DNA from 2 places in the Mesorhizobium sp. BR1-1-2 genome. Region 2 is predicted to be linked to the other one. Evidence: predicted binding sites of a transcription regulator. Region 2 holds the regulator's gene; the other holds the start of a gene.
What was found. The regulator PhoB, encoded in region 2, activates phosphate uptake and scavenging genes when phosphate is short. The targets are predictions, from matches to a motif close to TGTCATNNANCTGTCAT.
Positions count from the first base shown of each region.

Region 1: the regulator PhoB is predicted to act here: its motif matches at 13,866-13,882, upstream of LB551_RS25680 (DUF1045 domain-containing protein).

Region 1 covers NZ_JAIUID010000016.1:79,640-95,635, forward strand. Annotated here, with positions in the region: gene iolG (inositol 2-dehydrogenase) at 1-878, shown strand, start outside; gene LB551_RS25615 (SDR family oxidoreductase) at 904-1,698, shown strand; gene LB551_RS29985 (hypothetical protein) at 1,754-1,879, shown strand; gene LB551_RS25620 (3-deoxy-7-phosphoheptulonate synthase) at 1,974-3,065, shown strand; gene LB551_RS25625 (ArsR/SmtB family transcription factor) at 3,184-3,549, shown strand; gene LB551_RS25630 (SRPBCC family protein) at 3,527-4,024, shown strand; gene LB551_RS25635 (LysE family translocator) at 4,080-4,715, opposite strand; gene LB551_RS25640 (helix-turn-helix transcriptional regulator) at 4,845-5,543, shown strand; gene LB551_RS25645 (Gfo/Idh/MocA family protein) at 5,563-6,672, opposite strand; gene LB551_RS25650 (MurR/RpiR family transcriptional regulator) at 6,828-7,673, shown strand; gene LB551_RS25655 (bifunctional 5-dehydro-2-deoxygluconokinase/5-dehydro-2-deoxyphosphogluconate aldolase) at 7,816-9,750, shown strand; gene iolD (3D-(3,5/4)-trihydroxycyclohexane-1,2-dione acylhydrolase (decyclizing)) at 9,781-11,631, shown strand; gene iolE (myo-inosose-2 dehydratase) at 11,776-12,693, shown strand; gene LB551_RS25670 (DUF3329 domain-containing protein) at 12,734-12,952, shown strand; gene iolB (5-deoxy-glucuronate isomerase) at 12,957-13,769, shown strand; gene LB551_RS25680 (DUF1045 domain-containing protein) at 13,921-14,628, shown strand; gene LB551_RS25685 (alpha-D-ribose 1-methylphosphonate 5-triphosphate diphosphatase) at 14,673-15,812, shown strand; gene phnN (phosphonate metabolism protein/1,5-bisphosphokinase (PRPP-forming) PhnN) at 15,809-15,996, shown strand, end outside.
Region 2 covers NZ_JAIUID010000018.1:50,984-66,979, reverse strand. Annotated here, with positions in the region: gene LB551_RS26750 (ATP-binding cassette domain-containing protein) at 1-262, opposite strand, end outside; gene LB551_RS26745 (sugar ABC transporter permease) at 278-1,630, opposite strand; gene xylF (D-xylose ABC transporter substrate-binding protein) at 1,776-2,816, opposite strand; gene LB551_RS26735 (ROK family protein) at 3,073-4,314, shown strand; gene phoB (phosphate regulon transcriptional regulator PhoB) at 4,322-5,011, opposite strand; gene phoU (phosphate signaling complex protein PhoU) at 5,031-5,738, opposite strand; gene pstB (phosphate ABC transporter ATP-binding protein PstB) at 5,764-6,567, opposite strand; gene pstA (phosphate ABC transporter permease PstA) at 6,564-7,415, opposite strand; gene pstC (phosphate ABC transporter permease subunit PstC) at 7,419-8,408, opposite strand; gene pstS (phosphate ABC transporter substrate-binding protein PstS) at 8,474-9,532, opposite strand; gene LB551_RS26700 (PAS domain-containing protein) at 10,050-14,183, opposite strand; gene LB551_RS26695 (DUF2865 domain-containing protein) at 14,790-15,758, opposite strand.

The DNA of each region.
Region 1 (15,996 bases), on a different contig from region 2:
CGAGCGAACTCGCCACGGCCTATGGCGCCGAGGTGCGCACGATCGATGCCATCGAGAAATCCGGGGATATCGACGCGGTCGTCATCTGCACGCCGACGGACACCCATGCCGACCTGATCGAGCGCTTCGCCAGGGCCGGCAAGGCGATCTTCTGCGAGAAGCCGATCGACCTCGACGTCAAGCGCGTCGAGCAGTGCCTCGCCGTGGTCGAGAAGACCAAGGCGACGCTGATGGTCGGCTTCAACAGGCGCTTCGACCCGCATTTCGCCGCGGTACGCAAGGCGATCGATGACGGCGCTATCGGCACGGTCGAGATGGTGACCATCACGTCGCGCGATCCGGGCGCGCCGCCGATCGACTACATCGCGCGCTCCGGAGGCATTTTTCGTGACATGACCATCCATGATTTCGACATGGCACGCTTCCTGCTCGGCGAAGAGCCGGTGGCGGTCAGCGCGCATGCCTCGGTGCTGGTCGACAAACAAATCGGCGAGGCCGGCGATTTCGACTCGGTCAGCGTCATCCTGGAAACCGCGTCGGGCAAGCAGGCCGTCATCTCCAATTCGCGCCGCGCCACCTATGGCTACGACCAGCGCATCGAGGTGCATGGCTCGAAAGGCATGGTGGCGGCCGAGAACCAGCGGCCGGTCTCGATAGAACTGGCCAATGAGAAGGGCTATACGCGCCCGCCGCTGCACGATTTCTTCATGACCCGCTATCTCGATGCCTATGCCATCGAGATAGCATCCTTCATCGCCGCCGCGACCTCGGGCAAGAAGGCAGCACCGAGCGGGACGGACGGACTCATCGCACTTCGGCTGGCGGATGCGGCGCTGAAATCGGCGACATCAGGCCAGACCGTCCGCCTCGACAAGTAACGACTTAAAGCACAGGAGCAGAGCGATGAGCGCATCAGCCGGTCGCAATTCACAAACGCGCGCCATCGTCACCGGCGGCGCACAAGGCATAGGCTTCGCGGTCGCCGAGGCATTGGCGGAAGAAGGCTGCCGGGCGCTGGCGCTGATCGGCCGCTCGCAGGAGAAGGGCGACAAGGCTGTCGCCACGCTCAAGAAGTCGGGCGTCGATGCTATCTTCATCAGCGCGGACGTCTCCAAGGTGGCCGATTGCAAGCGCGCCGTCGCCACCGCGCTTTCGCATTTCGGCACCATCAATGCGCTGGTCAACGCCGCCGCCACGTCGGCGCGCGGCTCGCTGGTGGAGACCAGCGAGGAGCTCTTCGACACCATCTTCGACACCAATGTGCGAGGCCCATTCTTCCTGATGCAGGGCGTGGTGACGCATCTGCTTGAGAAAAAGGGCCCCGGATCGATCGTCAACGTGCTGTCGATGTCGGCGCATACCGGTCAGTCGTTCCTGACGCCCTATTCGACCAGCAAGGGCGCGCTGATGACGTTGACCAAGAATGTCGCCAACGCTTATCGCTTCAATCGCATCCGCTGCAACGCCGTGCTGCCCGGCTGGATGGACACCGAGGGCGAGGATATCGTGCAGAAGAAATGGCATGACGCACCCGACGACTGGCTCGAGAAGGCCGAGGCCGCACAGCCGATGGGGCAGTTGGTGAAGCCGGACCAGCTTGCCCGGCTGATCAGCTACATGGTCAGCCCGCAATCCGGCGTGATGACCGGCTCGCTGGTCGACTACGACCAGAGCGTCGCCGGCGCGTCGCCGGAATAGCGGCATAACATCGCCGAAAGGCCCACCGCGTCGCGGGGGTTCGGCATATCCTGAAATGGCTCTCATCAGGGTACGTGACAAAGGCCGCCGCTTCGACTATATGAGCCGCATGATCCACCTGACCGCCACCTATTGGTACTTTAGCAGCTCGCTGGCGGCGGGAGGATTGCGCTCGATCTGAAGATTGCAGCAAACAGTCCGACAAGCCGCCAGACCTGGCGGCTTTTTTGTTTCAGCCGGCAGGTCTTCTCTAAATCAAAGAGGAGCAGGAAGCCGTGTTGACCACCACAGACGACCTTCGGGTCAAGGAACTGAGACTGCTGAGCACGCCGGAAGAGGTGATGCGGGAGATACCGCGCTCACTCACGGCGACGCGCACCGTTGCCGCCTCGCGCAACACCATCCACTCAATCCTGACGGGGGCTGACGACCGACTTGTTGTCATCGTCGGCCCTTGTTCCATCCACGATCCGGTCGCGGCCGTTGACTATGCCAGCCGTCTGGCGGCGCTGCGCGAGGCTCTGTCCGACCGGCTCGAGATCGTGATGCGAGTCTATTTCGAAAAGCCGCGCACGACGGTCGGCTGGAAGGGCCTGATCAACGATCCCGACCTCGACGGCAGCTTCAACATCGACAAGGGGCTGCGGATGGCGCGCAACGTGCTGTCCGCCGTCAACAATCTCGGCCTGCCGGCGGCAACGGAATTCCTCGACATGACCACGCCGCAATATATTGCCGACCTCGTCGCCTGGGGCGCCATCGGCGCGCGCACCACGGAGAGCCAGATCCACCGGGAATTGGCTTCGGGCCTGTCCTGCCCGGTCGGCTTCAAGAACGGCACCGACGGCAATCTCAGGATTGCCGCTGAGGCGGTGAAGTCCGCCGCGCAGCCGCATCATTTCATGGCGGTGACCAAGGGCGGACGCAGCGCCATCGCGGCAACGACCGGAAACGAGGATTGCCATGTCATCCTGCGCGGCGGCGTCCAGCCCAATTACGATGCAGCAAGCGTCGAAGCCGCATCGGTCGAACTCGCCCGCATCGGTATCGCGCCCCGCCTGATGATCGATGTCAGCCATGCCAACTCAGCCAAGAAGCCGGAGAACCAGCCCAAGGTCGCGGCCGACGTGGCAGGACAGGTCGCGGCGGGGGATGCGCGCATCATCGGCGTCATGATCGAGAGCAATCTCGTCGCCGGCCGGCAGGATGTCGTGCCCGGCAAGCCGCTCGTCTACGGCCAGAGCATCACCGACGGCTGCATCGACTGGGCGACCACCGAGACGGTATTGCATGGCCTTGCCGGCGCCGTGGAATGGCGCCGATCGGCGCGCCGCGCCTCGATGGAGAGCCGGCAGGGCGCCGCCTGATCTGGTAGGAGCAAAAGGGCGGCGTTTCCGGTTTCGGCCCGGGACCACGCCGCCCTTAGACCCCGCAGCCCTCCACCTCCTTGCATGCCACCGATCCGCATGTTACATACTGAACCACATGGTTCAGTATTCTCCGACCCGCCTGGACGCCTCGTTTGCCGCGCTTTCGGACGCCACCCGACGCGGGGTTCTGGAGCAACTCGGCCGTGCGGATGCTTCGATCACGGACCTGGCGCAGAAATTCCACATGACCCTCACGGGCATGAAGAAGCATGTCGGCGTCCTGGAGCAGGCGGGGTTCGTCACCACGCAGAAGGTCGGGCGCGTGCGGACCTGCAAGCTCGGCCTGCGCCGCCTGGAAGAGGAGGCGGCATGGATCGAGAGATACCGCCAGCTCTGGGCCGCACGCTTCGACGAGCTGGACAAGGTTGTCGAGGAAATGAAACGGAAGGAGGAAGCCGATGGACAAAACAAGAGCGAATGAGCCCACCCCCATGCAGAACCGCACGACGGTGGAACGGACGTCCGACCGGGAGCTGGTCGTTACGCGAAGCTTCGACGCGCCGGCGCGCATCGTGTTCGAGGCGTGGACCAAGCCCGAGCTGTTCAAGCGCTGGTGGGTGCCGAAGTCGATGGGCATGTTCCTGCGTTCCTGCGAGATGGATGTTCGTGTGGGAGGCGGGTACCGTTTGGTGTTCGGGCATGATGACTCGCAGCCTGCCGAGTTCTTCGGCAGGTATCTCGAAGTGACACCGCATTCGCGCCTCGTCTGGACCAATGACGAAGGCGGTGACGGTGGGCCCGTCACCACGGTGACCTTCGAGGAAAAAGGCGGCAGGACGCTGCTGGTCATGCGCGAGCTCTATCCCTCGAAGGAAGCCCTCGACGCCGGCGCCGGGGCGGCGGATGCGATGTCCGAGCAATTCGAGCAGCTGGACGAGCTTCTCGCCACGCTGTAGGACGCCGCCTGATCCGGCCGGCGCCAGAAGGGCGCCAGTTCGGTCCAGCCCGTGACTACGCCGCCCTCACGCCCTCCCATGCTGTGAATACGGAGACGGCGAAGAGCAGCAGCCCGGCCGCCCGGCCGGCAAGGATGGTCGCTCGCGGATTTGCGATCAGCAGCTTGCGGCTGCGGCCGGCTGATATTGCGAGCCCGCCATAGATCGCGGCCTGCGTAAGCACGGTCAGCAGGCCCATCACCGTCGCCTGCATCCAGATCGGGCCGTAGTCCGGCTTCAGGAACTGCGGGTAGACGGCAAGCACGAAGAGATAGGCCTTCGGGTTGATCAGGCAGGTCACAAGGCCTTGGCGAAACGCCTTCCATGCCGAGCGGCTGCCAGCGGGCCCGTCGTGACCGACAGTGATGGAGCTGCGCATCAGCGTGACGCCGATGAAGGCCATGTAGGCCGCGCCGGCAATCAGCAGCGGCTTGAACAGGATCGGCATGAAATGCATCAGCAGGCCGACGCCGATCGCGCCGTTCAGCGTGTGCACCATGCCGCCGACCATGATGCCGCCGGTCGCGGCAAGGCCCCTGTCGCGCCCGCCGGTCAGCGCATTGGCCAGCACGAACAGCATGTCCATGCCCGGAACGGCGATGATGCCGAACAGGAGGATAAAGAACAGCCAGAGATTTTCAGCGTAGCCCATGTCAGTTGCCTGTTGTCCCGCTCGCCCCAGCCGCGACGAAACCTGTTGATTTTCAAACCGATAGGCAGTCCTATAGGCTGGCCCAACTGACGATGGTGTGTCAGTTGTGATCGGTACCGGGTCAGAAAAATGCGCAAGGCGTCACGCCTGTTCGAGATCATCCAGATCCTGCGGCTGGCGCGGCAGCCGGTGACTGCGGCAATGATCGCCGCGCAGTTGGAAGTGACGATCCGCTCGATCTATCGCGACATCGCAGCGCTTCAGGCGATGCGCGTGCCGATCGAGGGCGGGCGCGGCATCGGCTATGTCTTGCGTCCCGGCTTCGACCTGCCGCCGCTGATGTTCTCGATCGAGGAGATGGAGGCGATCGTGCTGTCGCTCGCCCTGCTGGAACGCATGGGCGACGACGAGCTCAAGCAGGCGGCCAAGCGCGTCGGCGCCAAGATCGCCGGCGCCGTACCGCCCCCTTTGCGCCAGACGCTCGACGCCAATGCGCTGCATGCGTGGGGGTTCGCCGCGCCCTCCGCAGGTGCGATCGATCTGGCGCTGGTGCGCCGCGCCATACGCGACGAGGAGAAGCTCGACCTCTCCTATCGCGACGAGCTTGGCCGCGCTTCCGAGCGTCTCATCCGCCCCATCGCGCTGATCTATTACGCCGAAACCGCCAACATTGTCGCCTGGTGCGAGCTGCGCCAGGCGATCCGCAATTTCCGCAGCGACCGCATCGAGGATTGCCAGCCGACAGGACTGCGCTTCAAGGGCGAAGGGGACCGGTTGCGGCAGATCTGGGTCAGTGGATGGGAAGTCAATGCAGCGGCCGCCGGCTAAACCGACCAGCGCAGCGGACCTACCTTACCTCCACCCAGCGCTTCTCCTCGAAGGATCGCGCCATCGCATGCACGGTGCGCTCGATCTCCAGCCCTTCGGCGAATTCGATCAGCCGCGCCGGTCTGCCGGCAAGCCGCATCAGCAGTTCATGGCATTCGATGATCTTGAGATCGTTGAAGCCGAGGCTATGCCCGGGTGCGGGCACGAACAAATCATAAGGCTTGTGCTGCGGCGCCACCAGGATGGTGCGATAGCCCTGTTCGGTCGGGCGGTCCGATGTGAGGTAGAGTTGGAACTCGTTCATCCGCTCCTGGTCGAACAGGATCGAGCCCTTGGAGCCGAAGATCTGGACGGCGATGCGCCCCTTGCGGCCCCAGGCCGAGCGGTTGACCTGCAAAGTGCCGGCGACACCGTTCTCCAGATGCATCAGCACGCTGGCGATGTCGTAAGTTTCGACCGCGCGGCGGCCGCCGGCGGCCAGCTTGCGGTCGGCATAGGGCCTGGCCATGTCGCAGATGACGCTGGCGACGCGGCCGAACAGGGCTGACACCAGCGACAGCGGGTGCACGGCAAAATCGTCGAGCGCACCGTAGCCGGAGGCGGCCTCGTGCTTCCAGAAGAACAGCGCCTCGGGATCGGCCATGAAATCCTCGTCCATCTCGATGCGCAGATGGTTGACCTTGCCGATGATCTTTTCGTCGAGCAGCGCGCCGATATGGCGGATGGCCGGGCTCTGGATGTAGTTGTAGCCGAGCGCCGCCACCTTGCCGGATTTCTTCGCTGCTTCCGCCATTGCCTCGGCTTCGGCGAAGCTCGGCGCCATCGGCTTTTCGCACCACAAATGCTTGCCGGCCTGAAGCACCGCGATGGCCATTTCCGGATGGAACTGGTTGGGCGTGGTCAGCGAGACGACATCCACTTCGGGATCCTCGACGACGGCGCGCCAGTCACCGGACGCCCTGGCGAAACCGAACTCGCCGGCCTTGCGCCTGGCGAGATCCTCATTGACCTCGCCGAGATGGACAAGCCGTGGCTTGGTGTCGTCGGGAAAGACGGCGCCGACGGCGCTCCACGCAATGGCGTGGCACTTGCCCATGAACCCCGTGCCGATGAGACCGACGCCGACCATTTTCCGTTTCTCCACTGTCATAGACGCTGCGTGGATGAATTAGTCCATTTTTGTTCGGAATGGAATGTCTGCCTCATTTTTTATGGTGTTCTTGCGCAGCCTCGCTATGATGGGGCAGAGAGGACGCTTCACCGATGAGCTTGGACGGGCCGACGATGGACGAACGGGTACCTCGCGACTTCGAGACGCTGCGCGCCACGATCCTCGATCGGCGCGAAAGCCTGCCCAAGCGCATCGCCCAGATCGCCGCCTATGCGCTCGACAATCCCGACGATATCGCCTTCGGCACCGCCGCCAGCATCGCGGCCTCGGCCGGCGTGCAGCCCTCGACGCTGATCCGCTTTGCCCAGCAGCTCGGTTTTGACGGCTTCACCAGCCTCCAGCAGGTGTTTCGCGAGCGGCTGCGCGAGCGCAACTCCTCCTATGACGAACGGTTGCAGGCGCTGCGCGCCAAGGCGGAGGGCGGCGCCGGCCACCGGGCGATCTTCGACGGTTTTGTCGCCGCCGCCAGCACCTCGCTCAACGACATTTCGCGCACGCTGGACGACGCGCACCTGGAAGAAGCGATTTCCCTGCTGGCCAAGGCGCAGACCATCTATGTGCTGGCCAAGCGGCGCTCCTATCCGGTGGCGTCCTACATCGCCTATGCGCTGGGCAAGTTGAAGATCCGCAACCAGCTGATCGAATCGGCCGCCGGCCTCAACGCCGAGATGGTCAGCTTTGCGACGCCGGCGGACGCCGTCGTCGCCATCTCCTTCTCACCCTATGCGCCGGCCACGATCGAGGAGGCGCGCACGATTTCGGAACAGGGCGTGCCGATCATTGCCATCACCGACAGCTCGTTCTCACCGCTTGCCCAGTTCGCCAGCGTCTGGTTCGAGGTTGCCGAGGCGGATTTCGCCGGCTTCCGCTCGCTATCGGCGACGATGGCGTTGGCCATGGCGCTGACCGTTGGCGTCGGCGAGAAGCGGCGCAACACCGGCAAAGGGCGTAAGGCCTGAGTGGCTGGCAAAAAGGCGATTCTGGCTCGGGGAATGCTCATTCCATATTGACTATGGATTGGAATTATTATTTCATATTTTTCGGCGCCACGCTGCCGCTCGCGCGTGTACCCCAACACAACAAGCCCGACGGGAGGTTCCAATGAGCGAAGCCGTGGACGCGAAATACGCTGCGCTCGACGTCATCACCATCGGTCGCGCTTCCGTCGACCTCTATGGCCAGCAGATCGGCTCGCGGCTGGAGGACATCACCTCCTTCGCCAAGTCGGTCGGCGGCTGCCCGGCCAATATCTCGGTCGGCACGGCGCGGCTCGGCCTGCGTTCGGCGCTGCTGACGCGCGTCGGTGACGAGCAGATGGGCCGCTTCATCCGCGAACAATTGAAGCGCGAAGGCGTCAACACCGACGGGCTGAAAACCGACAAGGAGCGGTTGACCGCATTGGTGCTGCTTTCGGTGGAGAGCGAAGGCGTCTCGCCGATGATCTTCTACCGCTCCGACTGCGCCGACATGGCGCTGGCTGAGGAGGACATTGACGAGGCGTTTATTTCCTCGGCTCGCGCGATCGTCGTCACCGGCACGCATTTTTCCCGCCCCAACAGCGATGCCGCCCAGCGCAAGGCGATCCGCATCATGAAGGCCAAGGGAGGCAAGGTCGTGTTCGACATCGACTACCGGCCGAACCTCTGGGGCCTGGCCGGCCACGCCGAGGGCTTCGAGCGCTACGTCAAATCCGACCGCGTCTCGGCGCAGTTGAAGACGGTGCTGCCCGATTGCGACCTCGTCGTGGGTACCGAGGAAGAGATCATGATCGCCTCGGGCGCCGACGACTGCCTGAGCGCGCTGCAGACGATCCGTTCGCTGTCCTCGGCCACCATCGTGCTCAAGCGCGGCGCCATGGGTTGCATCGTCTATGACGGGCCGATCAGCGACGATCTCGAGGACGGCGTGGTCGGCAAGGGTTTTCCCATCGAGATCTACAACGTGCTCGGCGCCGGCGATGCCTTCATGTCGGGCTTCCTGCGCGGCTGGCTGGGCGGCGAAAGCCTTGCCACGGCGGCGACCTGGGCCAATGCCTGCGGTGCCTTCGCCGTGTCGCGGCTGTTGTGCGCGCCGGAATATCCGACCTTCGAGGAATTGCAGTTCTTCCTCGAGCACGGCAGCAGGCATCTGGCCTTGCGCAAGGACGAGGCGATCAACCACATCCATTGGGCAACGACGCGCCGGCACGACATTCCCTCGCTGATGGCGTTCGCCTGCGACCACCGGGTGCAGCTCGAGGACGTGGCGGCCAAGACCGGCGCTGACGCGTCGCGCATCGAGGATTTCAAGGTGCTGACGGTGAAAGCGGCGGCCAAGGTCGCCGCCGGGCGCGACGGCTACGGCATGCTGCTCGACGAGAGACATGGCCGCGAGGCGATGTTCGAATTCGCCCGGCATCCCTTCGCCTGGCTCGGGCGGCCGGTGGAACTGCCGGGCTCGCGGCCGCTGCGTTTCGAATTCTCGCAGGACATCGGCTCCCAGCTTATCGAATGGCCGGTCGACCACTGCATCAAATGCCTGTGCTTCTATCACCCCGACGATCCACCGGACCTGAAGGAGGAACAGCAGCAGAAATTACGCGCTCTGTTCGAGGCCGCGCGGAAAGTGGGGAGAGAGCTTCTCATCGAGATCATCGCAGGCAAGCACGGCAAGCTCGACGACACGACCATCCCGCGTGCGCTGGAAGAACTCTATGCGCTCGGCATCAAGCCGGATTGGTGGAAGCTCGAACCGCAGGCGTCTAGCGGCGCGTGGACGAAGATCGAGGCCGTGATCCTGAAGAACGACCCCTGGTGCCGCGGCGTCGTACTGCTCGGCCTGGAGGCCCCGCAGGACGAATTGGAGGCCGCCTTCGCAGCGACGGCCAAGGCGCCTATCGTCAAGGGTTTTGCGGTCGGCCGCACCATCTTCATCAACGCCGCCGAACAATGGCTTTCCGGCAGGATGTCGGACGACGAAGCGATTGCCGACATGGCATCGCGCTTCGAGCAGCTGACCGAGGCATGGCTTGCCGCGCGCGGCCGTAAAGCAGCATAAGAACGGGCACAGGGACTGCGGAGGAAACCAATGAGCAAGACAATCCGCCTGACGATGGCGCAGGCGCTGACCCGTTTCCTGAGCAAACAGATGACCGAGATCGACGGCGCAAAGGTGCCGATCTTCGGCGGCGTCTGGGCGATCTTCGGCCATGGCAATGTCGCCGGCATCGGCGAGGCGCTCTACCAGGTGCGCGACGAACTGCCGACTTTCCGCGCCCACAATGAACAGGCGATGGCGCATGCGGCGATCGCCTATGGCAAGGCCAATTTCCGCCGCCGCTTCATGGCCGCTACCTCCTCGATCGGGCCCGGCGCGCTCAACATGGTGACGGCGGCGGCACTTGCGCATGTAAACAGGTTGCCTGTCCTGTTTCTGCCGGGCGACGTCTTCGCCAACCGCATTCCCGACCCGGTGCTGCAGCAGGCCGAGGATTTTTCCGACGGCACGGCGACGGTCAACGACTGCTTCCGTCCTGTGTCGCGCTATTTCGACCGTATCACGCGGCCGGAGCAGATCATCCCGGCGCTGAGCCGCGCAATGGCCGTGCTGACCGACCCGGCCGAATGCGGGCCTGTGACCTTGTCGCTCTGCCAGGACGTGCAGGCCGAAGCCTATGACTATCCCGAGAGCTTCTTTGCCGAGCGGGTCTGGCGCCAGCGCCGGACGCGCCCGGATCGGGCTGAATTGGCGGCCGCAGTCGCGGCGCTCAAGGGCGCCAGCAAGCCACTGGTGATTGCCGGCGGCGGCGTGCTCTATTCGCAGGCCTCGGACGAACTGGCGAAATTCGTCGAAGGCGCCGGCATTCCGGTCTGCGAGACGCAAGGCGGCAAATCCTCGCTGCCGGACGATCATCCGCTCAACATGGCGGCGGTCGGCGTCACCGGCACATCGGCCGCCAACCGGCTGGCGGAAGAGGCCGATGTCGTGCTGGCCGTCGGCACGCGCCTGCAGGATTTCACCACCGGCTCGTGGGCGCTGTTCAAGAATTCGGGCAAGACCATCATCGGCTTGAATGTGCAGCCTTTCGATGCCGGCAAGCATCGGGCATCGCCGCTGGTGGCCGACGCGGCCGAAGGTTTGGCTGAACTCGGTGCCGCGCTGAAGGGCTGGAAGGCGCCATCAGCCTGGACCGAGAATGCGGCAGCCGGCAAGAAAGAATGGCAGGCCGAAGCCGCCAAGGTGACGGCGTCGACCAATGCCGCCTACCCTTCCGACGCACAGGTGATCGGCGCCGTGCAGCGCGCCATGGGATCCGGCGTGACGCTGCTCAATGCCGCCGGCGGGCTGCCGGGCGAATTGCACAAGCTCTGGCAGGCCGGCGCGCCCGGCTCGTATCATGCCGAATACGGTTTCTCGACCATGGGTTACGAGATCGCCGGCGGGCTCGGCACCAAGATGGCCAAGCCCGGGGAAGAGGTCGTCGTCATGATCGGCGACGGCTCCTACCTGATGCTCAATTCCGAGATCGCCACCTCGGTGATGCTCGGCCTGAAGCTGACCATCGTGCTGCTCGACAACAGGGGTTTTGGCTGCATCAACCGGCTGCAGATGGCGACCGGCGGCGCCAACTTCAACAATCTCCTGAAGGATGCGCGCCACGAGGTGCTGCCCGACGTCGATTTTGCCGCGCACGCCGCGAGCATGGGGGCGATTGCCGAGAAGGTCTCGTCGATCGCAGGGCTGGAGACGGCGCTGGTTCAGGCGAAAGGCAACGACCGCACCACGGTGCTGGTCATCGACACCGATCCGCTGGTCTCCACCGATGCCGGCGGCCATTGGTGGGACGTGGCGGTGCCGGAAGTCTCCGAGCGCAGCCAAGTGAACGCGGCGCGCAAGGTCTATGATGAAAAACGGCGGATGCAGAGCGTCGGCGATTGATCTTAGCGCTGCCAACTCCCTACCTCCCCCTTATGGGGAGGTCGGACCGAAGGTCCGGGTGGGGGCTGGCGCCGCACCCCACCCACTGCTTCGCAGCGGCCCTCCCCACAAGGGGGAGGGTGAACAAGAAACCGGAGTGACGACTTGAAAGCCAAACTGGGCATGTCCCCCATCGCGTGGTGGAACGACGATCTTGCGGAACTCAGCGACGACGTGTCGTTGGAGGAGTGCCTGCGCCAGTCGCGCTCGGCCGGCTTCACCGGAATGGAGATGGGCCGGCGCTTCCCCAACGACCCTAAGGTGATGTTGCCGATCCTGAAGGCGGCCGACGTCACGCTGTGCGGTGGCTGGTTCTCGGGCACGCTGGTCGATGAGGAGATGAGCAAGAACAAGGATCGCATCCAGCCGATGATCGATCTGTTCAAGGCGGTGAACGCGCCCTGCATCGTCTATGGCGAGGTCGGCCGCTCGATCCAGGGCGACCGCTCGAAGCCGCTCGCCACCAAGCCGAAACTCTCGGGCGACGAGATGAAGGCTTATGCCAGGCGCCTGACCGAATTCGGCGAATGGTGCGCCGAGCAGGGCATGCCGCTTTCCTATCATCACCACATGGCGGCGGTGGTCGAGACCGAGCCGGAGCTCGACGCCTTCATGCGCCATTCCGGAGCGGGCATTCCGCTGCTGCTCGATGCCGGCCATCTGGCCTTTGCCGGCGGCGACGTGCTGCGCGCCATCGACAATCATCACAAGCGCATCAGCCATGTGCATGTGAAGGATGTGCGCATGGGCGTGATCGAGAAGCTCGATCGCACGAAGCAGTCCTTCCTCGATGCGGTGGCGCTCGGCGCCTTCACCGTGCCGGGCGACGGCTCGCTGGATTTCGGCGCCATCGTGCAGCGTTTCGCCGACCATGGCTATGAAGGCTGGTTCGTGGTCGAGGCCGAACAGGACCCGAAGAAGAACCCGCCGCTCAAGATGGCGCAGGTCGGCCACAAGGAGCTGATGCGGGTGATGACGGCCGCCGGCTACACGGTCGAGACGCAGGGCTTTCCCGATGTCTGATCGGGTTCTCGCCAGGCCGGGCTTGCTGTAGGTTGCCGCGATGAAAGATTCCGAGCACCCCTTCTTCCGGCCATTGTGGCGGCGTGTCGCCGTCGTCGCGGTCTGCGTCATCTGGTCGATCATCGAGTTCGCGAGCGGCACACCGTTCTGGGGCGTGATCGCGCTGGGCTTCGCCGGCTATGGCGTCTGGCAGTTTTTTTATCTCTATAAGCCGGCCGACGAGAACAAGGCGCCCGCCGAGGTCGAACCGAAGGAGTAATCGGATGTCGAAGCTGCTGGTGAAGGCCGACAAGGGCCATGGCCGTGTCGCCCATGTGACGCCAAAAAGCGCCGGCTGGACCTATGTCGGTTTTGACCTGCATCGGCTGAGGCCAGGCGAAAGTGCATCGGGAAAGACGGACGATCGCGAAGTCTGCCTGGTGTTCGTCACCGGCAAGGGCACGGCCAAGGCCGGCGGCAAGGATCTCGGCCTGCTCGGCCAGCGCATGTCGCCCTTCGAAGGCAAGCCATGGTCTGTCTATGTGCCGCAGGGATCGGATTGGTCGGTGACGGCTGATACCGGACTGGAACTCGCGGTCTGCTCGGCGCCCGGCCTCGGCGGCGGCCTGCCGGTTCGCGTGATCGGACCCGACGATCTTGGCCAGGAGGTGCGCGGCAAGGGCACCAATACGCGCTACGTGACCAATATCCTGCCCGAGGGCAAGCCGGCCGATTCGCTGCTGGTGGTCGAGGTCATCACGCCCGGCGGCCACACGTCGAGCTATCCGCCGCACAAGCACGACCAGGACAATCTGCCTGCCGAGTCCTATCTCGAGGAGACCTATTACCACCGCCTCAACCCGCCGCAGGGCTTTGCTTTCCAGCGGGTCTATACCGACGCCGACAAGGACGGCTCTCGCCAGTTGGACGAGGCGATGGCGATCGAGGACGGCGACGTCGTGCTGGTGCCCAGGGGCTATCACCCCTGCGCCGCTTGCCATGGCTACGACCTCTACTACCTCAACGTCATGGCCGGCCCGAAGCGGACGTGGAAATTCCACAATGCGCCCGAGCACGAATGGCTGATGAAGGCCTGACCGGCCCGCAGTTGCGGCTGAACCTGTTGGTCCAGATCAGAAAAATCGTCGGCTAAGGACCGGCGGGGTCGATTTGCCTTCGAAAACCCTTCAAAGCTTCGTCAATCCGTCATGGAAATCACCTATGGCAACGGGCTGACGAGGATTTTCGATGCGCTACGCCATCTACTTCACCCCCCGGCAGGACGAAAAATTGGCGCGGATCGCCGCCAAATGGCTGGGCCGTGACCCCTTCGGCGCCACGACGCGACCGGCGGAGGCGGTGGGCGATTTGTCGGCGGCGGAAGTCGCCTTCCACACCGCATCGGCACGGCGCTATGGTTTTCATGCGACGCTGAAAGCCCCTTTCCGGTTGGCGGCCAACGAAACCGAAGCCTCGCTGCGCACAGCGCTCGACGCCTTTGCCGAGGCGACGCCGGTTGTGATGATCCCCCGTCTCGTCGTCAGCCAGATCGACGGTTTCTTCGCACTGGTGCCGGAGGCGCCATTGCCTCCGCTCAATCGCTTCGCCGATGACGTGGTGCGCGATTTCGATCGCTTTCGCGCGCCGTTGACAGAGGCCGAGATCGAGCGGCGCAGCCCGGACTCGCTGAAGCCGGGCGAATTTCGCAATCTCTGCCAATGGGGCTATCCCTATGTCTTCGAGAGCTTCCGCTTCCACATGACGCTGTCCGGCAGGGCCGGGCCACAGGAAAGCCCTCGTCTTCGCCTGGCAATCGAGGGCCTGTTCGCCGAGGTGCTGCGCCAGCCGGTGCCTGTGGACGGGCTGACGTTGTTCATCGAGCCCGAACCCGGCGCCCCGTTCATGGTGCTTTCCCAGCACGCGCTCGGGCGCCGTCCGGCTAGAAAAACCGCCTGAAGCAACAAGCCGTAAAGGCCAGAAAAAACCAAGGACTGCCTGAAATGACCGCCGAGACCATTCTGAGCAACGCCCGCATCGTTCTTGCCGACGAGATCATCGACGGCTCGCTCGTGATGCGTGACGGTCTGATCGCCGACATATCCGCCGGCGCCGTCCGAGCTGGCGAGGACATGGCTGGCGATTTCATCATTCCGGGGCTGGTCGAGCTTCACACCGATCATCTCGAAGGCCATTATGCGCCGCGGCCGAAGGTGCGGTGGAACCCGATTGCCGCCGTGCTTGCCCATGACGCGCAAGTGGCGACCGCGGGCATCACCACCGTGCTCGATGCCTTGCGCGTCGGCATGGACGAGGATGCCGATCTCAACGCCGCCGACATCCGCAAGCTCGCCGATGCGATCGAGGACAGCGTGCGGATGGATCGATTGCGGGCCGATCATTTCATCCACCTGCGCTGCGAGGTCTCGGCGCCGGATTGCCTCAGGGCCTTCGCCAATTTCGAGACGGACGAACGGGTGAAGCTCGCCTCGCTGATGGACCATGCGCCGGGTCAGCGCCAGTTCGTCAACCTCGAAACCTACGCCTACTACTACCAACGCAAGCTGAAGCTGACCGATCACGATTTCCAGAAATTCTGTGAGAAGCGGATGGGCGAATCTGCGCGGAATTCGGGGCCGAACCGCGTCTTCATCGCCGCCGCCTGCCACGAGCGCGGCATCGTGCTTGCGAGCCATGACGATGCGACAACGGGCCATGTCGACGAAGCCATCGAGCAAGGCGTGCGCGTTGCCGAATTCCCAACCACCGAGGAAGCCGCCAGAGCTTCGAAGGATGCCGGGCTCGGCGTGCTGATGGGCGCGCCCAACGTCATGCGCGGCGCCTCGCATTCTGGCAACGTCTCGGCGCGCACGCTGGCCAGCGACGGCCTGCTCGACATATTGTCGTCCGACTACATCCCCTTCAGCCTGATCCAGTCCGCCTTCTTTCTCGGCGACGTCGTCGATAGCATTTCCCTGCCGCAGGCGGTGGCGATGGTGTCCAAGAACCCGGCCGAGGCCGTCGGTCTTTCCGATCGCGGCGTCATCGAAGAAGGCCGCCGGGCCGACCTGGTGCGCGTGCGCCTCGACGACCACGTTCCGGTGGTGCGCACGGTCTGGCGGCAAGGGCGACGGGTCGCATGATGGTGTCGGCGTTGATCGAGCGTGAACTGTCGGCCGAGGCGTTTCCGATACGCGACGGCGTCTTCGTTGCCGTGGTGGGCCCGAGCGGCGCCGGCAAGGATACGATCATCGGCCAGGCCAAGGCGCTTTTCGCTGACGAGACGCGGCTGGAATTCGTGCGCCGCGTCATCACGAGACCGAGCGA
Region 2 (15,996 bases):
CGTATTTCTTGGCATCGCGCGGATTGGAGATCGAGGCCTCCTCGCCATTGACGAAGATTTCGCCCGCATCGCGCTTGTAGGCGCCCGACAGGATCTTGATCAGCGTCGATTTGCCGGCGCCGTTGTGGCCGAGCAGGGCCACGACCTCGCCGGGGAAAAGATCGATCGAGGCATCGTCGACGGCGCGAATGCCGCCGAACGCGATTGAGATGTTGCGCATGTCGACCAGCGGGTTGCCGGCGGGAGCGATCCTGTCAGCCATGATTGTCCTCCTCCCTCAAACGCGTTTGCGATAGACGGTGTCGAGCCACACCGCGATCACCAGCACGGCGCCGACGACAATGCTCTGCAGCGGCGAGTCGACTCCGAGCAGCACCATGCCGGATTGCAGCGACTGCATCAAAAGCGCGCCCAGCATGGCGCCGATGATGGTGCCCGAACCGCCGGCGAGCGACGTGCCGCCGATGACGGCCGCCGCGATCACCAGCAATTCATCCAGCGTTCCGAGCACGTTGGTGGCCGAGTTCTGCCGGGCAGACGAGATCGCGGCGGCGATCGTGGCCAGTACGCCCATGATCATGAACACTTTCATCGTGATCCAGCGCGTATTGATGCCGGCGAGGTTGGCTGCTTCCGGATTGCCGCCGATGGCAAAGACATAGCGGCCGAAACGGGTGCGTTTGGTGATGAAGGTCATGACCAGCCCGACGGCGATGGCCATCAGCACCGGTATGGCGATGCCATGGGCGATGAACAGGCCGCCCTCGGGCACGGTGATGTTGTTGGCGGCTGCATATCTGTTCACGATGCCGACCGGCCACGGATAGGAATTGGCCAGCCAAACCGCGCCCATGATGACGGCGCAGGTCACCACGCCAATCAGCGTCTCGGCCCAGATCGGACGCAGCGGGAAACGGAAGCGCTTGCGCTGCACCCGCCCGTTGAACAGCGCAAGCACCACCGCAAGGCAGGCGGCGATACCGACCACCCAGCTCCAGGTCGCGCCGATCGATCCGGCCGGGCCGCCGCCCATCAGCTGGAACGTCGTGTTGAGCGGCGCCACCGTCTGGCCGCTGGTGACCCACCAGGCGGCACCGCGCCAGACCAGCAATCCGCCCAGCGTGACGATGAAGGCCGGCACTTCGAGATAGGCGATGACGAAACCCTGGAAGGCGCCGATCAACAGGCCGAGCACCAGGCCGATGACCAGCGCCAGGACCCAGATCCATGGGTTGCCGAGCTCGAGTCCGACCATCCGCACCAGGAAGTGCACCTGGGCGAAGCCCATGACCATGCCGATCAACCCTTCGGCCGAACCGACGGACAGATCGATGTTGCGCATGACGATGACCAGCACCATGCCTGAGGCCATGATGGCGACGGCCGAGGTCTGCACCGACAGGTTCCACAGATTGCGCGGCGTGAGGAAGGTACGGCTGTCGAAATCGAGCGGATTGACGCCGAGACGCAGGCTGGACAGGACATGCAACCCGATCCAGATCAGCAGCAGCGCGCCGATCATGCCGAGCATGCGCGTGTCGATCTCGGTCGCCTTCAGGAACCGGGCGACGGCGCCGAGCTCCGACGCACGCGCGGTGTCGGCCTGCGGGTTGGACGTCGTGTCGGTCATGATTTTCTCCCACCGGCCTGCCCGTCTGACGCGGATGCCGGAACCCAGCCTAGAAGTTACCCGCCCGGGGCGGAAAAACAAATCTTCTTGAGAAAACGCCGCGGCTTGGCAGCCGCGGCGCTTCAATGCTTGACGTGGTGCAAGATCAGTTGCAGGCCGCGACGCTGCCCGCCGCGACGCCGGCACAGACCTCGTCCTTCTTGATCCAGCCAGCGTCGATGACGACGTTGAGATTGTCCTTGGTGATCGCAACCGGGGTCAGGAACAACGATTTGACGGTGTTCCCGCCGGGCGTGGTGAAGTCCTTGACGCCGGCAATATCGGTCATCTTCTTGCCGTCGGCCAGTTGCGAGGCGATCTCCGCGGCGTTCTTGCCGAGTTCCCGCGCGTCCTTCCACACCGACACGGTCTGCGTGCCGAGCGCGATCCGGTTCAGCGCGGCATGATCACCATCCTGGCCCGACACCGGCACGGTGCCGGCCAAACCTTGAGCCGTCAACGCCGCGACGACGCCGCCGGCAGTGCCGTCATTGGCCGCGACCACCGCGTCGACCTTGTTGTCGTTGGCGGTCAGGAACTGCTCCATGTTCTTCTGGGCGTTGGCCGGCAGCCAGCCATCGGTATAGGCCTCGCCGACATTCTTGATCTTGCCGCTGTCGATGGCGTCCTTGAGCACTTCCATCGAGCCCGAGAACAGGAAATCGGCATTCGGATCCGCACCCGAGCCCTTGATGAAGACGTAGTTGCCTTCCGGCTTCACCTTGAACACTTCGCGGGCCTGCATGCGGCCCACTTCCTTGTTGTCGAAGGTCAGATAGAAAACGTCCTTATTCTCGATCAGGCGGTCATAGCCGACGACCGGAATGCCTTCGTCGAGCGCTTTCTGCACCGCCGGGCCGATGGCGGAGGCGTCCTGCGCCAGGATGATCAGCGAATTGGCGCCCTGCGAGATCAGGCTCTCGACGTCGGTGAGCTGCTTGCCGGGGTTGGACTGGGCGTCGGCGGAAATATACTTGTCGCCGGCGGCTTCGATCGCCTTCTTCATGGCGGCCTCGTCGGTCTTCCAACGCTCTTCCTGGAAGTTCGACCAGGAAACGCCGATGACCTTGTCCTTCGCCTGCGCGACCGACGCGAGCGTCAGCGACATGGCGACACCCGCCAGGATAGCGGCTGTGAATCTCTTCATCTTATCCTCCCTGCGCCGCGTATGGCGCGACCAAACAGGCCCGAAGGCCGGCACAAAGGCTCTATTTTTTCGAGCCTCGAAAAAACACTGGTCCATCGTCGGAACGCTGTCAACGTCGATTCTGATGTATTTTGATGTCCTCGTGAATTTTTTTCGAGCTCCGGAATAAATAATGACAGCCAAGGCCGGTTCTGCCAGTATTTGGCGGTCGCTGGGCCTGGGGAGAGAAGACGGCGACCGGGAGGATGCGAGAAACATGTCGGTCGGAATCCGCCACGACGATCTGCGCCGACGCAATCGGGCGATGGTGATCGCGGCCGTGCGCCGTGCCGGGCAGCCCTCGCGCACCGAGATTGCCGCGACCACCGGGCTCAGCCATTCCACCATATCGGCGATCTCCTCCGACCTGATCGGCGAAGGCATCCTGGCGCAGAGCAAGCCGAGCGAGGCCGGTGCGATGAAACGCGGCCGGCCGCAGATCGGCCTCAGCCTCAACCCTGAAGCCGCGGCGGTGATGACCGTGGTGCTGTCGCTGAATTTCCTCTCCGTCGCCGTCATCGACTATGCCGGCCAGGTGATATCGGAGGAGCAGCGCCGGCTGGACACGCTGACCATGTCGCGCGAGGCGCTGATCGGCGAATGCGTAGCCATCGTCAGGCGGCGGTTCGAGGATCCCGACCTCGACGTCGCCAGCATCGCCCGTATCGCGCTGGCGATCCAGGGCATCACCGACACGGAGGCGCGCGCCATGCTGTGGTCGCCGATCACGCCGCAGACCGATATTGCCTTCGCCGACATACTGGAGGCCGAGTTCGGCATTCCCGCCACCATGGAGAACGATTGCAACATGATGGCGGTGGCGCTGCGCTGGCGCGATCCCCGGCGCTACCGCGACGACTTCATCGCCATCCTGTTGTCACACGGCATCGGCATGGGCCTGGTGCTGAAGGGCGAACTGTTCACCGGCACCCATTCATCCGGAGGCGAGTTCGGCCACATGATCCATCGCCCGGGTGGGGCGCTCTGCCGCTGCGGGCGGCGCGGCTGTGTCGAGGCCTATGCCGGGAACTATGCCATCTGGCGCAACGCGAGGCAGCTTGGCGAGGACACCGAGCCCGTCGATGTCAGCGACGCCGACATGCGTGCGCTGGCGGCCACGGCGCGCGAAAAGGACGGGCCGGAGCGCGAAGCCTACCGCAAGGCCGGTGAGGCGCTGGGCTACGGCCTTGGCAGCCTGTTCGCCCTGATCGATCCGGCGCCGGTCGCCATGGTCGGCGTCAGCGCCGCCGCCTTCGACTTGATCGAGCCGGCTCTGCGCGAAGCCATTGCCCAGACCGCCGGCGGACAGCACTCGAAATCGATTTCCTTCGACACCGAGCCGAACGAACTGCCGCTGATCCGCGAGGGCTGCGCCATGCGCGCGCTGACCTTCGTCGACCAGGAAATTTTCGCACCGGGGGCACAAGCGAAATCAGGCGTGGGCGAGAATGTTGCGTGACATATCCCTAGGCTTCGCGGATCGCATACCCCGCGCCACGGATAGTACGGATCACGTCAGGCATGCGGCCGTTGTTGACCGCCTTGCGCAGCCGGCCGACATGGACGTCCACGGTGCGCTCGTCGATATAGATCGTTTCGCCCCAGACATTGTCGAGCAGCTGGCTGCGCGAGAACACGCGGCCGGGATGGCGCATCATGAATTCGAGCAGACGGAACTCGGTCGGCCCGAGCCGGATCTCGCTCTTCTTGCGGTAGACCCGGTGCGATTCACGGTCGAGCACGATGTCGCCGACCTTGAGCACGCTGGACAGCACTTCCGGCTTGGCGCGGCGCAGCAGCGCCTTGACGCGTGCCATGAATTCCGGCGTTGAGAACGGCTTGACCAAATAGTCGTCGGCGCCGGTGGAGAGACCTCGCACCCGATCGCTTTCTTCGCCGCGCGCCGTCAGCATGATAATCGGCAGCCGCTCGGTCTCGGGCCGCATCCGGAGACGGCGGCAGAGCTCGATGCCGGAAACCGCCGGCACCATCCAGTCGAGCACAAGAAGGTCGGGGACATTCTCCTGCAAGCGGATCTCGGCCTCGTCGCCGCGCGTCACCACCTCGACCTGGTAACCCTCCGATTCCAGATTGTAACGGAGCAGCACACCCAGCGGCTCCTCGTCCTCCACCACCATGATGCGTGGCGCGATCATCGACTGGTCACCCCTGCCGTCACGCCGCTGGCGCCGACATCGCCGTTTCGTCCTGCTTCGGGCGATTGGCGGGCAATTGCGTGCCGGTCAGCACATAATAGGCATTTTCGGCAATGTTGGTCACATGATCACCGATGCGCTCGAGATTCTTGGCGCAGAACAAAAGATGCGTGCAGGCGGTGATGTTGCGCGGATCCTCCATCATGTAGGTCAGCAGCTCGCGGAACACCGATGTGTATTTGACGTCGATGCGTTCATCGTCGGCGCGCAGCTTGGCTAGCGCCGAGGCATCACGGGCGCCATACTCCTCGATCACGCCCTGCACCTGGATCAATACCAGCTGCGCCATGGCATCGATGGAGTGCGACAGGTCGCGCGGCGTGGCGGCCAGGCCGACGGTGCCGACGCGCTTGGCGATGTTCTTGGCGAGATCGCCGATGCGTTCGAGATCTCCCGCCATGCGGATCGAGCCGACGACATGGCGCAGATCGTCCGCCATGGGCTGCCGCTTGGCGATCAGCGTGATGGCGCGGTCGTCGAGTTCGCGCTGGCGCGCATCCATGATCGCGTCGTCGGAGACGACGCGCTGGGCGAGCGCATTGTCGGAATTCAGGAGCGCCTTGGTGGCGCCGCCGACCATCGATGAGGCGAGATCGCCCATGTCGCGGATCAGCCTGCTGATCTGTCCGAGATCTTCGTCAAAGGCTGCGACTGTATGTTCGGCCATGATCTTGGTCCTCGTATGCCTGGGATCAGCCGAAGCGGCCGGTGATATAGTCCTGCGTGCGCTTCTCGCGGGGCGACGTGAAGATCTTCTCGGTGCGGTCGAACTCGACCAGCTCGCCCAGATACATGAAGGCGGTCTGCTTCGACACGCGCGCCGCCTGCTGCATGTTATGGGTGACGATGACGATCGTATAATCGGCCTGCAGCTCGTCGATCAGTTCCTCGATCTTGGCGGTCGACAGCGGATCGAGCGCCGAGGCAGGCTCGTCGAGCAGGATGACCTCTGGCTTCACCGCCACCGTGCGGGCGATGCAGAGGCGCTGCTGCTGGCCGCCCGAAAGGCTGAGGCCACTGGCGTTGAGCTTGTCCTTGACCTCGCTCCACAGTGCCGCGCGCTTCAGCGCCTGCTCGACACGGCCGTCCATCTCGGCCTTGCTGAGCTTCTCATAGAGCCTGACGCCGAACGCGATGTTCTCGTAAATCGACATCGGGAACGGCGTCGGCTTCTGAAACACCATGCCGATCTTGGTCCTGAGCAGGTTGAGGTCCTGCGAACGGTCGAGGATGTTCTGGCCGTCGAGCAGCACCTGGCCCTCGGCGCTCTGCTTCGGGTAGAGCTCGTAGATGCGGTTGAAGACGCGCAGCAGCGTCGATTTCCCGCAGCCCGAAGGCCCGATGAAGGCGGTGACGCTGCGCTCAGGCAGCGACAGGCTGATATCCTTCAGCGCCTTCGACTGGCCGTAGTAGAAATTGAGGTTCTTGACCTCGATCTTGGCTTTCTCGACCGCGACTTCGGGCGTGTTCAACTCGGTGGACAACATCGGTTTCATCTGTCCTCTCTGCGTCCGGTAAGGCTGCGGGCGAAGATGCTCAGCCCGAGAACCGTAAGGGTGATTATGAGTGCGCCGGTCCACGCCAGTTGCTGCCATTCCTCGTAGGGGCTGAGAGCGAACTGGAAGATGGTGACGGGCAGGCTGGCCATCGGCGCGTTGAGATTGCTCGACCAGAACTGGTTGTTGAGCGCTGTGAAGAGCAGCGGCGCCGTCTCGCCGGAAATGCGGGCGATGGCCAGCAATATGCCGGTGACGATGCCCGACAGCGCCGCACGGTAGGCGACCGAGCGGATGACCACCCAGCGCGGCGCGCCGATCGCAGCGCCGGCCTCGCGCAAGGCGTTAGGCACCAGGTTGAGCATGTCCTCGGTGGTGCGCACGACGACCGGGAGGACCAGGATGGCCAGCGCGACGGCACCGGCGATCGCCGAGAAATGTCCCATCGGCCGCACCAGCAGCTCGTAGACGAACAGGCCGACGATGATCGAGGGTGCCGACAGCAGGATGTCGTTGATGAAGCGCACGATCGTGGTGAGGCGCGAGAAGCGGCCATATTCGGCCATGTAGGTCCCAGCGAGGACACCGATCGGCGTGCCGACGATGACGGCGATGACTGTCATCATGATACTGCCGTAGATGGCATTGAGCAGGCCGCCGGCATCGCCGGGCGGCGGTGTCATTTCGGTGAACACAGACAGCGAAACACCCGACAGGCCCTTATAGAGCAGTGCGCCGAGGATCAGCGCCAGCCAGGCCAGGCCGACGCCCGCCGCCGTGACGCATAGCGTCATCATCACGGCATTCCTGCGCTTGCGTCGATTGTGAAGCGATGTGGCCGTCGACATCGGTCAGGCTCCCGTGCGGCTGTCCATGCGCAGCAGCATGTAGCGCGCAAGGGCAAGGATCAGGAAAGTGATGACGAACAGGATCAGGCCGAGCGCCACCAGCGAAGACGTATAGAGATCGCCGTCGGCTTCGGTGAATTCGTTGGCGATGGTTGCCGAGATCGTCGTGCCGGGCGCGAAAAGCGAGGCGCTGATGCGGTGGGCGTTGCCGATGACGAAGGTTACCGCCATGGTTTCGCCGAGCGCGCGGCCGAGGCCGAGCATGACGCCGCCCATGATGCCGACGCGGGTATAGGGGATGACGACGCGGCGCGTGACCTCCCAGGTCGTGCAGCCGATGCCATAGGCCGATTCCTTCAGCACCGCCGGCACCGTGTCGAAGACATCCTTGGTGATCGAGGTGATGAAGGGCAGGACCATGATGGCAAGGATCAGCGCCGAGGTCAAAAGGCCGATGCCGTAGGGCGGACCCGCAAACAGGCTGGAGAGCCCCGGCACGTCGTGGAAAAGCTTGATGATGAAGGGCTGCACCGTCGTCTGCAGGAACGGCGCGAACACGAACAGGCCCCAGATGCCGTAGATGATGGAGGGTATGCCGGCAAGCAGCTCGACGGCGATGCCGATGGGGCGCCGGAGTGGCCGCGGGCAGAGTTCGGTAAGGAAGATGGCGATGCCGATGCCGATGGGAACGGCGATCAGGATAGCGATGGCGGCGGTGACGATGGTTCCGTAGATCGGGGCCAGCGCCCCGAAATTCTCGGTAACCGGGTTCCACGATTCGGTCGTCAGGAAGGAGAACCCGAATTTCGACAGCGCTTCCCACGAGCCGGCAAACAGCGAAATCGCCACGCCGCCGAGGATGAGCAGGACGAGGATGGCGGAAAAGCGTGTCGCCGCCCGGAAAATCGTATCGGTGAGCGCGAAGCGCCGGACCGTCGCTTCCCTGGCCCGCATGGCGGCCGACGATGGCATGGCTTCGGAGACGGCGGTCATCTGGCCCTCGCGTTTCAAGGAAGACAGGGAGGGCGCCGTGAAGCGCCCTCCTCATTCAGCAGGGATTACATGGCGGAATAGAGCGGCTTGCCGTCTTCGCCGACGATGTCCTTGGCCCACATGTCCTCGACGCTCTTGACGACCGCGTCGGGGATCGGAACGTAGTCCAGCGCCCCGGCCATGTCGTCGCCCTTCGCGTAGGACCAGGCGAAGAACTTGAGCGCTTCACCGGTCGCAGCCACGTCGCCGGGCTTCTTGTAGACCAGAATCCAGGTGGCCGACGTCATCGGCCAGGATTCGGCGCCCGGCTGGTTGGCCAGGATGACGCCGTAACCCGGCTGCGAGCTCCAGTCGGCATTGGCCGCCGCCGCCGAGAACGCCGCCGCCGTCGGCTCGACCTTCTTGCCGTCCTTGTTGATCATGTCGGCATAGGTCAGCTTGTTCTGCTTGGCGTAGGCGTATTCGACATAGCCGATCGAGCCGCCGGTCTGCGAGACGTTGTTGGCGACGCCTTCATTGCCCTTGGCGCCGATACCGACCGGCCATTCGAGCGCGGTGTTGACGCCGACCTTCGACTTCCAGTCGGCGCTGACGTCGGCCAGATAGTAGCTGAAATTGAACGTGGTGCCCGAACCATCGGAGCGATGAACGACCGCAATCGCCTGGTCGGGAAGCTTGACGTCGGGATTGAGCTTGGCGATCGCCGCGTCGTTCCAGTTGGTGATCTTGCCGACGAAGATATCGGCCAGCGTCGGGCCGTCGAGCACCAGTTCGCCCGGCTTGATGCCTTCGAGATTGACGACCGGAACGATACCGCCCATCACCATCGGGAACTGTGCAAGTCCGGTGGCTTCGAGATCTTCGCCCTTCAGCGGCGCATCGGAAGCGCCGAAGGTGACGGTCTTGGCCTTGATCTGCTTGATGCCGCCGCCCGAGCCGATCGACTGGTAGTTGAGACCGATGCCGGTCTCCTTCTTATAGGCATCGGCCCACTTCGCATAGATCGGGTAAGGGAAGGTGGCGCCGGCGCCGGAGATGTCAGCTGCCATTGCCGCTGAAAGGGTGAGGGTGGACGCCGCAGCCATTGCGATCGCAACGGCCGCCGAGCGGATGAAATGTCTCATGTGGCCTGCTCCTGTTCGGAAGATGGTCTCTCGGCGCCATTCCTTGCCAGCGCCCGCTGAGGCCAATAGCGTTCGATTATAACAGTCGCATGACAGTTTCGTGTCAGCCCGGTAACGCGTCGCCGCCGCTTGGAAAGGCGATGGCGATCGGCGGCTGCGGCATGGCGCCGGTTTGCCTTCGGGAATCAGGGACTTGCGCTATCCGGCCACCCAAACAGCCATCGGATTCGGCGTGGATCGCTGATCGAAGAAAAGCCGGACGGGAGCGCGTTGCTCGAGGCCAGAGGATGTCTTGGCCGGGCCATCGCCAAAAACAGGTCCGTTGGGGTAGATTGACGCTGCTTCATACTGGCGGTCGCTGCTCCCGCCCGTAACTAGAAGAGAGCGGAAATTCGATGCCGTCATTGTCCCGGCTGGACGCCGGCTTTGATATGGTGCGATCGCACCATAGTCTTGCTCGAAGGGCAGCGGCCGACCCCGACTGATTCTCGCCGCAATCCCGTGGAAGGCGCGAAGCCTATCCCGCGTTGCGCCGGGCCTGGCGACCGGCGCCGACCCAGCGCTCGACCTTTTCGAGCAGGGCCCTGGGGCTGATCGGCTTGGGCAGATAATCATCCATGCCGGCGTCAAGGCAGCGTTCGCGATCGCCCTTGAGCGCATGCGCGGTGACCCCTACGATCGGCACATGCGTGCCGGTTTCCTCCTCTAGCCGGCGAATGGCGGCGGTCGCCTCGAGCCCGTTCATCTCCGGCATCGAGACGTCCATCAGGATCATGCACGGATTGAGCCTGCCGAAGGCGTCCAGCGCCTTGCGGCCATTGCCGACGATCTCGAAACCGTAGCCGGTCTCGCCGAGGATCTGAGTGAAGACCATCTGGTTGACCTCATTGTCCTCGGCCACGAGTATGTCCAGCCGCTGCTCGCCGCCGTTCGCGGCAAGCCGAGGCCTGACCGGCGGCGGCTGCAGCAACGCGCGTTGCCCCGATGCCGCGGCTGGCGATGGTTGCGGACCGTTCCCCCCGCCTCCCTCGACGGCAAGCGGCCGGGCGACATCGCTAGCGTGGCGATGCCGCTGGATGGTAGCGACCAGCGTTTCCAGGAGCACCGAGGAGCGTGCGGGCTTGATCAGTTGGGCATCAATGCCGAGATCGCGGTAACTGGTGTTGGCCAGCGACTGGTCGACGGAGGTCAGCATGATGATCGGCGTGTCGGCAAGCCCGGCGGTGCTGCGCACGACACCTGCCATCTCGGCGCCGCTCATCTCGGGCATCTGATAGTCGAGCACGACGCAATCGACCGGCACGCCGTAGGCGGCGGCAGCGATCAGCACTTTCAGTCCCTCGGCGCCGCTCTCGGCCGCGCAGGAATCGAACGTCCATGACGTCATCTGCTCGGTCAGGATGGCGCGGTTGACGGCATTGTCGTCGACGATCAGCACCCGCGCGCCGGTCACATCCACCGGCATGATGCGCTGCGCGTTCTGTTCTCCGGCCCTGGGCAGCGTGACCGCGAACCAGAAGGTCGACCCCTTGCCTTCGGCGCTTTCCACGCCGATGTCGCCGCCCATCAGTTCGACCAGCCGCGAGGTGATCGCGAGCCCGAGCCCGGTGCCCTCATGCCGCCTCGTCGAGGAGGTGTCCACCTGGCTGAATTTCTCGAACACCTGTTTCAGCTTTTCCTCGGGGATGCCGATCCCGGTGTCGGTGACCGAGATCGTCAGCCTGGTTCCGTCCGGCACACTTTCGCCGGTGACGTCGACGAGCACATGTCCTTCGTCGGTGAACTTCACCGCGTTGCCGAGCAGGTTGGTGACGATCTGCCGGATGCGGCCGACATCGCCGATGAACAGGCTTTCGAGCCCAGGTTCGATGCGTACGATGAGCTCGAGGTCCTTTTCCTTGGCGCGTGTCGATACCAGCGTCGCCACGTCCTCGATCGCCTCGGCGAGATTGAAGGGAGCGGGATCGAGCACCAGCTGGCCGGCATCGATCTTGGAGAAATCCAGGATATCGTTGATGATGGTGAGCAGCGCATTGCCCGATTTGACGATGATGTCGGTGAACGTCTTCTGCTTCGGATCGAGATCGGATTTGGCCAGGAGTTCGGCCATGCCCAGCACGCCGTTCATCGGGGTGCGGATCTCATGGCTCATATTGGCGAGGAATTCCGACTTGGCGCGGTCGGCAAGTATGGCGCGCTGGCGCGCCTCGCGCAGTTCCGCCTCGCGCAGCTTCAATTCGGTGATGTCGGTGGTCGACCCGATCAGGTAGAGCGACCCGTCGGACGCGATCATCGCGCCCTTGCGGGCGAACTGGTGGCGCACGCTGCCGTCCGGGAGTGTCACCGTCTCCTCGACCTCCTGGGTTTCGCCGCTGCGCAGCACCGCGAGGTCGCCATTGACGAAGGCTTCGCCGTCCGGCCCGAAAATTTCGATGTCGGTCTTGCCGATCGCGTCCTGCTTGCTGAAGCCGGTGAGGTCGCACCAGCCCTTGTTGACGTAGAATTGCCTGAGATCGGAGCGCTTGGCGTAGATCGACACCGGCACGTTGTCGATCAGGCTGCGGAACACCTCGTTCTCGCGCATGCTTTCTTCCAGCGCCCGCTCGCGCGCCTTGACCTCGGTGATGTCGGTGCTGGAGCCGACCAGATGCACCGATCCGTCCAGCGCCACCAGCCGGCTCTTGCGCGTCATCAACTGCCGCACCGTGCCGTCGCGATGGGTGACGGGCTCCTCGACCTCCCTGACGCTGCCCGTGAGGGCGACCTCGGTATCGTCCAGGCTGTAGCTCTCTCCATCCCCGTCGCCGAACAGCTGCCGATCGGTGCGGCCGATGACGTCTTCCTTGGCGAGCCCGGTGATCGCGCACCACGCCTTGTTGACGAACTCGATGCTGAGATCCTGCGCCTTGATGAAGGCGGCAACGGGCAGTTCGTCCAGCACGTGCCGGAACAGGTCGATCTGCCGCATCGAATCGTGCAGCGCCTTTTCGCGGCTCTTGATCTCGGAGATGTCGACACGCACGCCGATGAACGTGCCGTCATCGGTGCGCATGTCGTAGACCTGATACCAGCGGCCGTCGGGATTGAGACGTTCGAAGGATGAGTATGGCAGGCGGTAGCGGGCGAGGATGCTGTCCAGCCAGGGATCGAGATCGCCATCATAGAGCGCATCGACCCGCGGATCGCCGCTCGAGCGGAAATAGCCGGCCGAATGACCGAGCGCCACCGCGTCGCGGAAGGTGCGGCCGGGCTGCCATGCCGACTTCAACGCCGGCAGTGTGTCCTGCATCTTGCGGTTGGCGAAAACGAAATTGTCGTCGCGGTCGTAGATGATCACGGCGGCCGGCAGCGATTCCAGCACGCTGGCCAGGTGTTTGCGGGCGTCCTGCGCCTCGGTCTCACGACCCTTCATGTCCGAGACGTCGAAGAGGAAGCCGGCCACGTAGTTGCGGCCGCTTGCCATTCTAACGCGGTTCTTCCTGACGACGCGCGAGCGGTTGACGCCGTCGACCTCGAAACTTTCCTCCACCTCGTAAGGCCGCCCGGTCGCCAGGACCGCGCGCTCGCTTTCCTCGAACAGCGCAACCTCGGCCGGCGCGAGAAAATTGCCGCCGGGCTTGCCAAGCATGGTTTGCGGCTTCTGGCCGAACAGGCCCGCGAACGCCTCGTTGACGAAGACGAAGCGCAGATCGTCGTCCTTGACGAAGATCGGATCCTTGACGCCGTTGATCACCGCTTCCGCCAGTCGCGCCTTTTCCAGCGCGTCGGCCAGCTCGGCCTCGCGGTCCTTCATGTCGGTGACATCGACATAGGAGATGAGCCGCTTGCCGCCGCCCAGCGGGGCCAGCGATGCGATCAGGGTTCGCCCGTCATTGCGCGGCAATTGTCTCGAGCCGGCGACGCCGGCCCTGATCTCGGCCTCGCGCTCGGCGGTATGGCGTTGCCAGGCAACGTCGTCGCCGCCGTAGGAATCGACGGCGCGGCTGGCGTCCATCAACTCGCGGAAGCCCGAGCCGACCCCGGCGCGCTGGGGATCGATTTTCCACAAATTGTAGAAGGCCTGGTTGATCACTTCGGCGCGCAGGTCGGCGTCGAGGACCATGATCCCGATCGGCATCGAATCGACCATCGTGCGAAGGTCGGCAAGGCCTCCCGAAGACGCCTCTTGCTGCTTCTGTTCCAGTTCTTCGAAGGCGCCCGCCAATCCCGTGACGTTGCGTCCAATGCCGCGGTAGCCCGCAAATTTCCCCTCATCGTCGAAGCGTGGAAAGCCTGAGGTCAGCACCCAGCGGCAATCGGCGCGACCTCCCTTCAGTTCGTAGACGAAGTCACGGAACGGCCGATGCGCCTGCAGATCCTCCAGATGCATTGCCGCGCTGCGGTTGCCGTTCAGGACCTGCTTCAGGAAATCGAACCGGAAGCGGCCGAGCACAGCGGCCGGGTCGATGCCCGTGACCGCCTGGTAGTTGTGCGAAAGCCAGGAAAATCGCAGCTCGGCATCGGTCTCCCAGATCCAGTCCGAGCCCGTCTCGACCAGTTGGCGTAGCATGGCCAAATCCATGCCCTCGGCGAACGAGGCCGCGTCGTTCACCGCCATTTCGCCCGACCCGCGCTCGCCGCGCACGCCGGCTGTCTCGTTCGCTTCAGCCATGCCGTCCCCACCCCGAATCCAAGGCCGAACCCTCCCTCCGCGGTTCGTCGGCGGAATGTGCCCGAGAAGCATTAACGATCCGCTAACCTTAACAAGCCGTTGCGCACCGGACGGGCATGGCCTGCACCATTGCGCCCGGTTGTCGGCCGGATCGAAGCCGCGCTATAAGCCCATACGGGGGTGTTGCTGATGTTTGGACGGATTGTGCCTTGCTTGCTGAGCGCGGCGCTGCTTTTCGGCAGCGGCTGTTCGCGCAGCTATGACGGCACCGTCGTCATTCCGCGCCCGCTAGATGCCCGGCGTTTCTGGGACCGGCCGCCGCCCAATGTGGAATACGGGCCCTCCGGAATGGAAAACGGCGCTTTTCCGGCGCCGCCACAGCCGCCAACCCGGTTTTCCGAGCGCAGGCCCGCGCCGGGCGACGCGCCGAGACGTCATCTTTCAAGAGTTTCGAGACCACCTCCACCGTCCTCCGGTGAGGAAAAGCCCCTGGCATGCAGGAATGTCAGCGAACCCGGAAAGAGGGTTCGCATGGTCTGCGACTGATGGATGCCACCCGAAATTGATATTGGCTGGGAAACCGGCGCCTACGCCCGGAGCGGATGATCATTCGGCTGGGAAGAAGGCCGGGCCAACTATTCTCACCGGCCGCTTGCCGGCCTCTATCGACTGATGCTGGGCCGCACCGGAAGCTTCGGCGCCCGCCGCGGGAATTGCCGCGACGCTGCCGAGGTCCGGCTTGGCCGACGGCAAGGGGATGATGGCATTGGTCATGTTTGTGGGCGTTACCGTTCTGGCCCTCAATTCGGTGACCCTGCTGTAGTAGCGTTTTAGGTCACATGCCTTGAAATTGACGTCGTCGCGGTAGCGGTATGCGGTCGGCAGATCGGTGTAGGGCTTGCGCGTGTCGAGAGCGACCATCTTTTCGGTTTCGAGGCTGATGTCGCTGAGCGTATAGAGATTGACCCCCGGCTCGTCGCAGATGTAGCGGCATTGATCGGCCATATCCTTCACATCGTCGCTGCCGGCGAACTGCGACTTGGGTGCTGGGAAGAAATATCCATCCGAAAGGCGCACACAGAACAGCATCGCGTTGCCGGCGCCCGTTGCCCTCGCCGCTGGCGCCGTCGCAGACGCCGATTGGGTCTTCGCCGCGGCGCGCTCCTTTGCCGCTGGCGCGCAGCCAAGCGCGACAAAGCGCGCCCGCAGCCCCGACATGTCCCGGCCTGAATTGGAGGCCGCCGCGATCCGGCGCTGCACCTCGCTCCTGTTCCTGGCAAGATCGGCGCACGCGTTGAAGAAACCACCGAGGGAATTTTTCGCCGTGCATTTGCGCTGCCTCTCGAGCCCTTGGATCGCGGCAAGCTGGCGGTGCAACTGGGCAAGCTCGGCGCTCGTGCCGCCGCCACGGCCGGCCGACGACAATTGATTTCTTATCGCACTGCAACTGTCGGCATAAGAACTGGACATTCCGAGCGCCAGCACCGTCAGGATGACGAGCGCGATCATCATGGAGAACCAGAAACGGATCATCGGAACGACGAGGTCCTTGTTGCTGAGAACCTGGAATGACAACTATTTCGACTTCAGCAAGCTTTCACTAAATGAGTTTTATCTAATCTTTCCAGTCCCCATGCATTGAGAGACTTTTCTCTAGGTTAGTAGAAGAACCTCTGTGAATTCAATATTGCATTTTTATTTCAAGATTGAGACGAACTGCAAAACAATGCAGCCGAACGGAGGGCTGGCAGGCCTGCCGGATCACTCAAGTGTTACCGGAAACCGGTCCTGAAACCTTTGCCCGGTCTTTCGC